DNA from 3 places in the Bacillus sp. es.036 genome. Region 2 is predicted to be linked to each of the others. Evidence: a T-box and tRNA genes for the amino acid it is inferred to sense, from the RefSeq annotation. Region 2 holds a T-box; the other regions hold tRNA genes.
What was found. A T-box is a leader RNA that pairs with one kind of tRNA and senses whether it is charged. The one in region 2 lies ahead of serS (serine--tRNA ligase), so its partner is inferred to be a tRNA-Ser.
Positions count from the first base shown of each region.

Region 1: it has a tRNA-Ser gene. The T-box ahead of serS (serine--tRNA ligase) is inferred to sense a tRNA for this amino acid. The anticodon was not compared.
Region 3: it has a tRNA-Ser gene. The T-box ahead of serS (serine--tRNA ligase) is inferred to sense a tRNA for this amino acid. The anticodon was not compared.

Region 1 covers NZ_PDIZ01000003.1:126,981-129,176, forward strand. The annotation lists gene ATG70_RS19390 (SprT family protein) at 87-539, shown strand; tRNA gene ATG70_RS19395 (tRNA-Asn) at 715-789, shown strand; tRNA gene ATG70_RS19400 (tRNA-Ser) at 793-883, shown strand; tRNA gene ATG70_RS19405 (tRNA-Glu) at 891-965, shown strand; tRNA gene ATG70_RS19410 (tRNA-Asp) at 1,016-1,091, shown strand; tRNA gene ATG70_RS19415 (tRNA-Gln) at 1,126-1,200, shown strand; tRNA gene ATG70_RS19420 (tRNA-Lys) at 1,205-1,280, shown strand; tRNA gene ATG70_RS19425 (tRNA-Leu) at 1,288-1,372, shown strand; tRNA gene ATG70_RS19430 (tRNA-Leu) at 1,412-1,497, shown strand; tRNA gene ATG70_RS19435 (tRNA-Arg) at 1,508-1,584, shown strand; tRNA gene ATG70_RS19440 (tRNA-Pro) at 1,604-1,680, shown strand; tRNA gene ATG70_RS19445 (tRNA-Gly) at 1,689-1,762, shown strand; tRNA gene ATG70_RS19450 (tRNA-Ile) at 1,771-1,847, shown strand; rRNA gene ATG70_RS19455 (16S ribosomal RNA) at 2,018-2,196, shown strand, end outside.
Region 2 covers NZ_PDIZ01000001.1:3,623,340-3,625,535, forward strand. The annotation lists gene pdxT (pyridoxal 5'-phosphate synthase glutaminase subunit PdxT) at 1-552, shown strand, start outside; T-box leader at 619-823, shown strand; gene serS (serine--tRNA ligase) at 921-2,195, shown strand.
Region 3 covers NZ_PDIZ01000003.1:384,047-386,242, forward strand. The annotation lists rRNA gene ATG70_RS20690 (23S ribosomal RNA) at 1-535, shown strand, start outside; rRNA gene rrf (5S ribosomal RNA) at 695-811, shown strand; tRNA gene ATG70_RS20700 (tRNA-Asn) at 821-895, shown strand; tRNA gene ATG70_RS20705 (tRNA-Ser) at 897-988, shown strand; tRNA gene ATG70_RS20710 (tRNA-Glu) at 1,013-1,087, shown strand; tRNA gene ATG70_RS20715 (tRNA-Val) at 1,110-1,185, shown strand; tRNA gene ATG70_RS20720 (tRNA-Asp) at 1,194-1,269, shown strand; tRNA gene ATG70_RS20725 (tRNA-Met) at 1,428-1,504, shown strand; tRNA gene ATG70_RS20730 (tRNA-Phe) at 1,589-1,664, shown strand; tRNA gene ATG70_RS20735 (tRNA-Thr) at 1,669-1,744, shown strand; tRNA gene ATG70_RS20740 (tRNA-Tyr) at 1,815-1,899, shown strand; tRNA gene ATG70_RS20745 (tRNA-Trp) at 1,907-1,980, shown strand; tRNA gene ATG70_RS20750 (tRNA-His) at 1,997-2,072, shown strand; tRNA gene ATG70_RS20755 (tRNA-Gln) at 2,077-2,151, shown strand; tRNA gene ATG70_RS20760 (tRNA-Gly) at 2,159-2,196, shown strand, end outside.

The sequences.
Region 1 (2,196 bases), on a different contig from region 2:
AAGTGATGACACATCTTAAATGTTGATGTACATTAGTTTATGAGAAACGGCTTGTATGTGTTCGAAAGAGAAAGGATGAAGAGCGTATGAACGAAAAGGAATTACAACAGCTAGTTGAAACGATCTCTGAGGAGTTTTTTGGACTCGCTTTTCGTCATAAGGCGATGTTCAATGCTCGATTAAAAACAACGGGCGGACGTTATATGCTCAGGTCTCATAATATCGAATTTAATCAAAAGCATTATGACGAGTTTGGTCAAGACGAACTCATTGGTATTATTAAACACGAGCTATGCCACTATCACCTTCACCTTCAGAAAAAAGGTTACAAACATCAGGATAAAGATTTTAAACGACTTCTTAAGGAAGTAGGTGGATCGCGATACTGTCAGGTAGTACCTGGGCAACGTAGAGTTGAGCCGTTTAAGCATTTTTATGAATGTGGAGAATGTAAGACGAAGTATAGTAGAAAAAGAAAGATGGACATAACACGGTACGTATGTGGAAAATGCAGAGGTAAATTAATTCAAATTAATTAAAAGTAGTTATTGACGACCTAGATTGTATGTGGTAAATTAATAAAGTCTCTTCGGAGAGCACGTCTTAATCAAACACATGACAGTTAATTAATTTTAAAAAACTGTTGACTTTGTTTGCAGGATGAGTTATTATATTAAATGTCGCCGATAACGGAGGCAACAACTTAAATGTTATTCCACAGTAGCTCAGTGGTAGAGCTATCGGCTGTTAACCGATCGGTCGTAGGTTCGAATCCTACCTGTGGAGCCAAACGGAGAAGTACCCAAGTGGCTGAAGGGGCGCCCCTGCTAAGGGTGTAGGTCGCGTGAGCGGCGCGAGGGTTCAAATCCCTCCTTCTCCGCCATTTTTATGGCCCGTTGGTCAAGTGGTTAAGACACCGCCCTTTCACGGCGGTATCACGGGTTCGAATCCCGTACGGGTCACCAACTTAATTCTTAAAAATGTTTTAACAACATGATATGTAATCAGTTATAAAGGTCTCGTGGTGTAGCGGTTAACATGCCTGCCTGTCACGCAGGAGATCGCGGGTTCGATTCCCGTCGAGACCGCCATTATTTCTAAAACTAATCTGATTATATAACTTGTTGGGCTATAGCCAAGCGGTAAGGCAACGGATTTTGATTCCGTCATGCGCTGGTTCGAATCCAGCTAGCCCAGCCATGTTGAGCCATTAGCTCAGTTGGTAGAGCATCTGACTTTTAATCAGAGGGTCGAAGGTTCGAGTCCTTCATGGCTCACCACTTATTTGCGGGTGTGGCGGAATTGGCAGACGCGCTAGACTTAGGATCTAGTGTCTTACGACGTGGGGGTTCAAGTCCCTTCACCCGCACCAATTTCTTTTATAAACGAACGTTTCATCAAGTTACGATGTGCGGTTGTGGCGGAATGGCAGACGCGCTAGCTTGAGGGGCTAGTGGGGGAAACCCCGTGGAGGTTCGAGTCCTCTCAACCGCACCAAATATAATATGCGCCCGTAGCTCAATTGGATAGAGCGTCTGACTACGGATCAGAAGGTTAGGGATTCGACTTCTCTCGGGCGCACCATATTACTTTTAAAAAATGTCGGGAAGTAGCTCAGCTTGGTAGAGCACTTGGTTTGGGACCAAGGGGTCGCAGGTTCAAATCCTGTCTTCCCGACCATCAATATCGCGGGTGTAGTTTAGTGGTAAAACCTCAGCCTTCCAAGCTGATGTCGTGGGTTCGATCCCCATCACCCGCTCCATTAAAGATGGGCCTGTAGCTCAGCTGGTTAGAGCGCACGCCTGATAAGCGTGAGGTCGGTGGTTCGAGTCCACTCAGGCCCACCATCTTTTCTTAAAAAACTTGTTGACACTGACAAACACATCATGGTATGATGGTTTGGTCGCTGAAAACGACAACGAAAGAAACGAATTGCTCTTTGAAAACTGAACGAAACGCCATGTAAGTAGTTGTTTCTACGGAAACAAAAATTGTTTTAAAAGCTAGATTAAGCTTTCTATCGGAGAGTTTGATCCTGGCTCAGGACGAACGCTGGCGGCGTGCCTAATACATGCAAGTCGAGCGAAGAGATGGGAGCTTGCTCCCTGATCTTAGCGGCGGACGGGTGAGTAACACGTGGGCAACCTGCCCTGCAGACTGGGATAACTCCGGGAAACCGGAGCTAATACCGGGTAA
Region 2 (2,196 bases):
GAACATGTGAAAGCACTAGAAACAAAAGAAGCAGAAATCATTGTCGTAAAACGTGTTGAACAGCTTGAGGATTTAGATGGACTCGTGCTGCCTGGTGGGGAAAGTACGACAATGCGTCGTTTAATTGATCAGTATGGATTTCTAGAGCCTCTTAAGGCTTTTGCAGCAGAGAAGCCTATTTTCGGCACATGTGCTGGATTAATCCTTCTTTCAAAGCATATTGAAGGTGTGGATGGATCTCATATTGGCGTCATGGATGTAAGGTCTAAAAGAAATGCCTTCGGACGACAGCGTGAAAGTTTTGAAGCACCGTTACCAATTAAAGGACTAGAAGAAGACTTTATTGGTGTCTTCATTCGTGCTCCATATATTGAAGAAGTTGGAGAAGATGTTGAAGTGCTTGCTACCTTTAATGAAAAAATTGTAGCCGCACGTCATGGACGTTTTCTCGCGTGTGCTTTTCACCCAGAACTAACGGACGATGATCGCATGCATCAGATGTTTATTGACATGGTTTTGGAGTTTAAGAAAGAAGGACTTGCAACGGAGTAACTTTTCGTGTAAATTATTACGTACCAAGAAGAAGAGAATTCTTTTTCTGCAAATGACGAATGATAAATGAAAACGTTGACGGGAAATAGTAATAGATGTTCAATGCCAAGAGAGTCGATGTGTGGTGTGAATCGATCATTGAACCCTGTGAATCCATCCCTGAGTAGGAAGCTGAATGAAGTAAGCTTTCTCGGAGCAGACCGTTATTCTGTTAAGAGGCAGACAATTGTCTGCAATCAGGGTGGCAACGCGGGTAGCTCTCGTCCCTTTATAGGGGATGAGGGCTTTTTTGTATTCAAAAACCTTACTTTCACTCTAAATAGGTTTCCTTAGCGCGTTTATCATTCATTAATAAAGGAGGAAAAAGCATGATCGATTTAAAGTATTTGCGTAAAAATTTTGAAGAAGTAAAAGTAAAGCTATCAAAGCGTGGGGAAGATCTAGTCGGTCTTGATCGTTTTGAGGAGCTTGATCAGCGCAGAAGAGAGCTTATCGCTGAAACAGAGCAGTTAAAAGGACAGCGTAATGAAGCTTCTAAAAACGTGGCGGTATTTAAACGCGAGAAGAAAGACGCCGATCACCTTATTAAAGAAATGCGTGAAGTTGGCGATAAGATTAAAACCATTGATGAAGAACTTCGCACTGTTGAGACAGAGCTTGAACAAATTCTTCTTCACATCCCAAACATCCCTCATGATAGCGTACCTGTAGGTGAGACGGAAGATGATAACATCGAAATCCGTACATGGGGAGAGAAAAATGATTTTGCTTTTGAAGCAAAGCCTCACTGGGATATTGCAACCGATCTTAATATCATTAACTTCGAACGTGCAGCAAAAGTAACCGGAAGCCGATTTGCTTTCTATAAAGGTGCTGGAGCGCGTCTAGAACGTTCTTTGATTAACTTTATGATGGATCTACATGAATCTGAGCATGGCTATGAAGAAATTCTTCCTCCATACCTTGTGAACCGTGAAAGCATGACTGGTACTGGTCAGCTTCCTAAATTTGAGGAGGATGCTTTTAAAATTCGTGAAGAAGATTACTTCTTAATTCCAACAGCTGAAGTACCGGTAACAAACTTCCATCGTGATGAAATTATGGACGGAGAAGATCTTCCACTTGCTTATACAGCATACAGTGCTTGCTTCCGTTCTGAAGCTGGCTCTGCAGGGCGCGATACTCGTGGACTGATTCGTCAGCACCAATTTAATAAAGTAGAGCTTGTCCGTTTTGTGAAGCCTGAAGATTCTTATGACGAGCTTGAAAAGCTTACTGGGCATGCAGAGAAAGTACTTCAACTATTAGGACTTCCGTATCGCGTTATGAGCATGTGTACCGCTGACCTTGGCTTTACTGCAGCGAAGAAATACGATATTGAAGTTTGGATCCCAAGCTATGGCACGTATCGAGAAATCTCTTCTTGTAGTAACTTTGAAGATTTCCAGGCGCGTCGTGCAGGCATTCGCTTCCGTCGTGAAAAGAATGGAAAGCCAGAATTCCTTCATACGTTAAACGGCTCTGGCCTTGCGATCGGGAGAACTGTTGCCGCAATCTTAGAGAATTACCAACAAGAAGATGGCTCAGTTATTGTCCCTGAAGTACTGCGTCCATATATGGGTGGGCGTGAAGTGATTAAATAAA
Region 3 (2,196 bases), on a different contig from region 2:
AGCAGGGACGAAAGTCGGGCTTAGTGATCCGGTGGTTCCGCATGGAAGGGCCATCGCTCAACGGATAAAAGCTACCCTGGGGATAACAGGCTTATCTCCCCCAAGAGTCCACATCGACGGGGAGGTTTGGCACCTCGATGTCGGCTCATCGCATCCTGGGGCTGAAGTAGGTCCCAAGGGTTGGGCTGTTCGCCCATTAAAGCGGTACGCGAGCTGGGTTCAGAACGTCGTGAGACAGTTCGGTCCCTATCCGTCGCGGGCGCAGGAAATTTGAGAGGAGCTGTCCTTAGTACGAGAGGACCGGGATGGACACACCGCTGGTGTACCAGTTGTTCCGCCAGGAGCATAGCTGGGTAGCTACGTGTGGAAGGGATAAGTGCTGAAAGCATCTAAGCATGAAGCCCCCCTCGAGATGAGATTTCCCACAGCATTAAGCTGGTAAGATCCCTTAGAGATGATGAGGTAGATAGGTTCGGGGTGGAAGCGTGGCAACACGTGGAGCTGACGAATACTAATCGATCGAGGGCTTAACCTAAAACAAAAGTGATGTGAGCATGTCTCACTAAACTTGATATTATTGGAATACGTTGTGCGTGCTATCTAGTTTTCAAGGAATAAAATTTTTCTTGAAAAATATGATGAAATATAGTATGATATATTTTGTCGCTGGCAAATCACAAAATGTGAAAATTAGTCTGGTAATGATGGCGAAGAGGTCACACCCGTTCCCATGCCGAACACGGAAGTTAAGCTCTTCAGCGCCGATGGTAGTTGGGGGATCTCCCCCTGCAAGAGTAGGACGTTGCCAGACTGATATTATTCCACAGTAGCTCAGTGGTAGAGCTATCGGCTGTTAACCGATCGGTCGTAGGTTCGAATCCTACCTGTGGAGCCATGGAGAGCTGTCCGAGTGGCCGAAGGAGCACGATTGGAAATCGTGTAGACGGTCAACGCCGTCTCGAGGGTTCGAATCCCTCGCTCTCCGCCACTAGCCTACATAAATAGCAACAAAGGCCCGTTGGTCAAGCGGTTAAGACACCGCCCTTTCACGGCGGTAACACGGGTTCGAATCCCGTACGGGTCACCAATATATATCATTTCTACTTTGTGGAGGATTAGCTCAGCTGGGAGAGCATCTGCCTTACAAGCAGAGGGTCGGCGGTTCGAGCCCGTCATCCTCCACCATTCTCTAAGGTCCCGTGGTGTAGCGGTTAACATGCCTGCCTGTCACGCAGGAGATCGCGAGTTCGATTCTCGTCGGGACCGCCATTTATATTTTAATATTATCGCGGGGTGGAGCAACAAGCGATACTTCCTTGAAACAGCATCGAGTTGTTTCGACGGATACGCTTCGGAGCATAACCTTGTAGAGAAAGAAACAGTGCACAGCGTAATGAGCAGGTGCAGCATCATTTCATTCACATTATCGCGGGGTGGAGCAGTTCGGTAGCTCGTTGGGCTCATAACCCAAAGGTCGCAGGTTCAAATCCTGCCCCCGCAACCAATTAATTTTTTCTACGTCGGGTATTCATCGTTCCTAAAATTAGAATGTAGTCCTATTAAGGGCAACAATTAAATTTTTAAAAATGGCTCTGTAGCTCAGTCGGTAGAGCAGTGGACTGAAAATCCACGTGTCGGCGGTTCGATTCCGTCCGGAGCCACCATGTTGCCGGTCTAGCTCAATTGGTAGAGCAACTGACTTGTAATCAGTAGGTTGGGGGTTCAAGTCCTCTGGCCGGCACCATTTTCTCGAAATGAGATCAATTCCCATTGCACTTTCATAAGATATGTATTACAATGGTAATTGTCAATTTGGAGGGGTAGCGAAGTGGCTAAACGCGGCGGACTGTAAATCCGCTCCCTCAGGGTTCGGCGGTTCGAATCCGTCCCCCTCCACCATTTTTATAGGGGTATAGTTTAAAGGTAGAACAGAGGTCTCCAAAACCTCCGGTGTGGGTTCGAGTCCTACTACCCCTGCCAATTTAATTCTTTTATGGCGGTTGTGGCGAAGTGGTTAACGCACCGGATTGTGATTCCGGCATTCGTGGGTTCAATTCCCATCAGCCGCCCCATTTTTGGGCTATAGCCAAGCGGTAAGGCAACGGATTTTGATTCCGTCATGCGCTGGTTCGAATCCAGCTAGCCCAGCCATTTTGTTGCGGAAGTAGTTCAGTGGTAGAACATCACCTTGCCAAG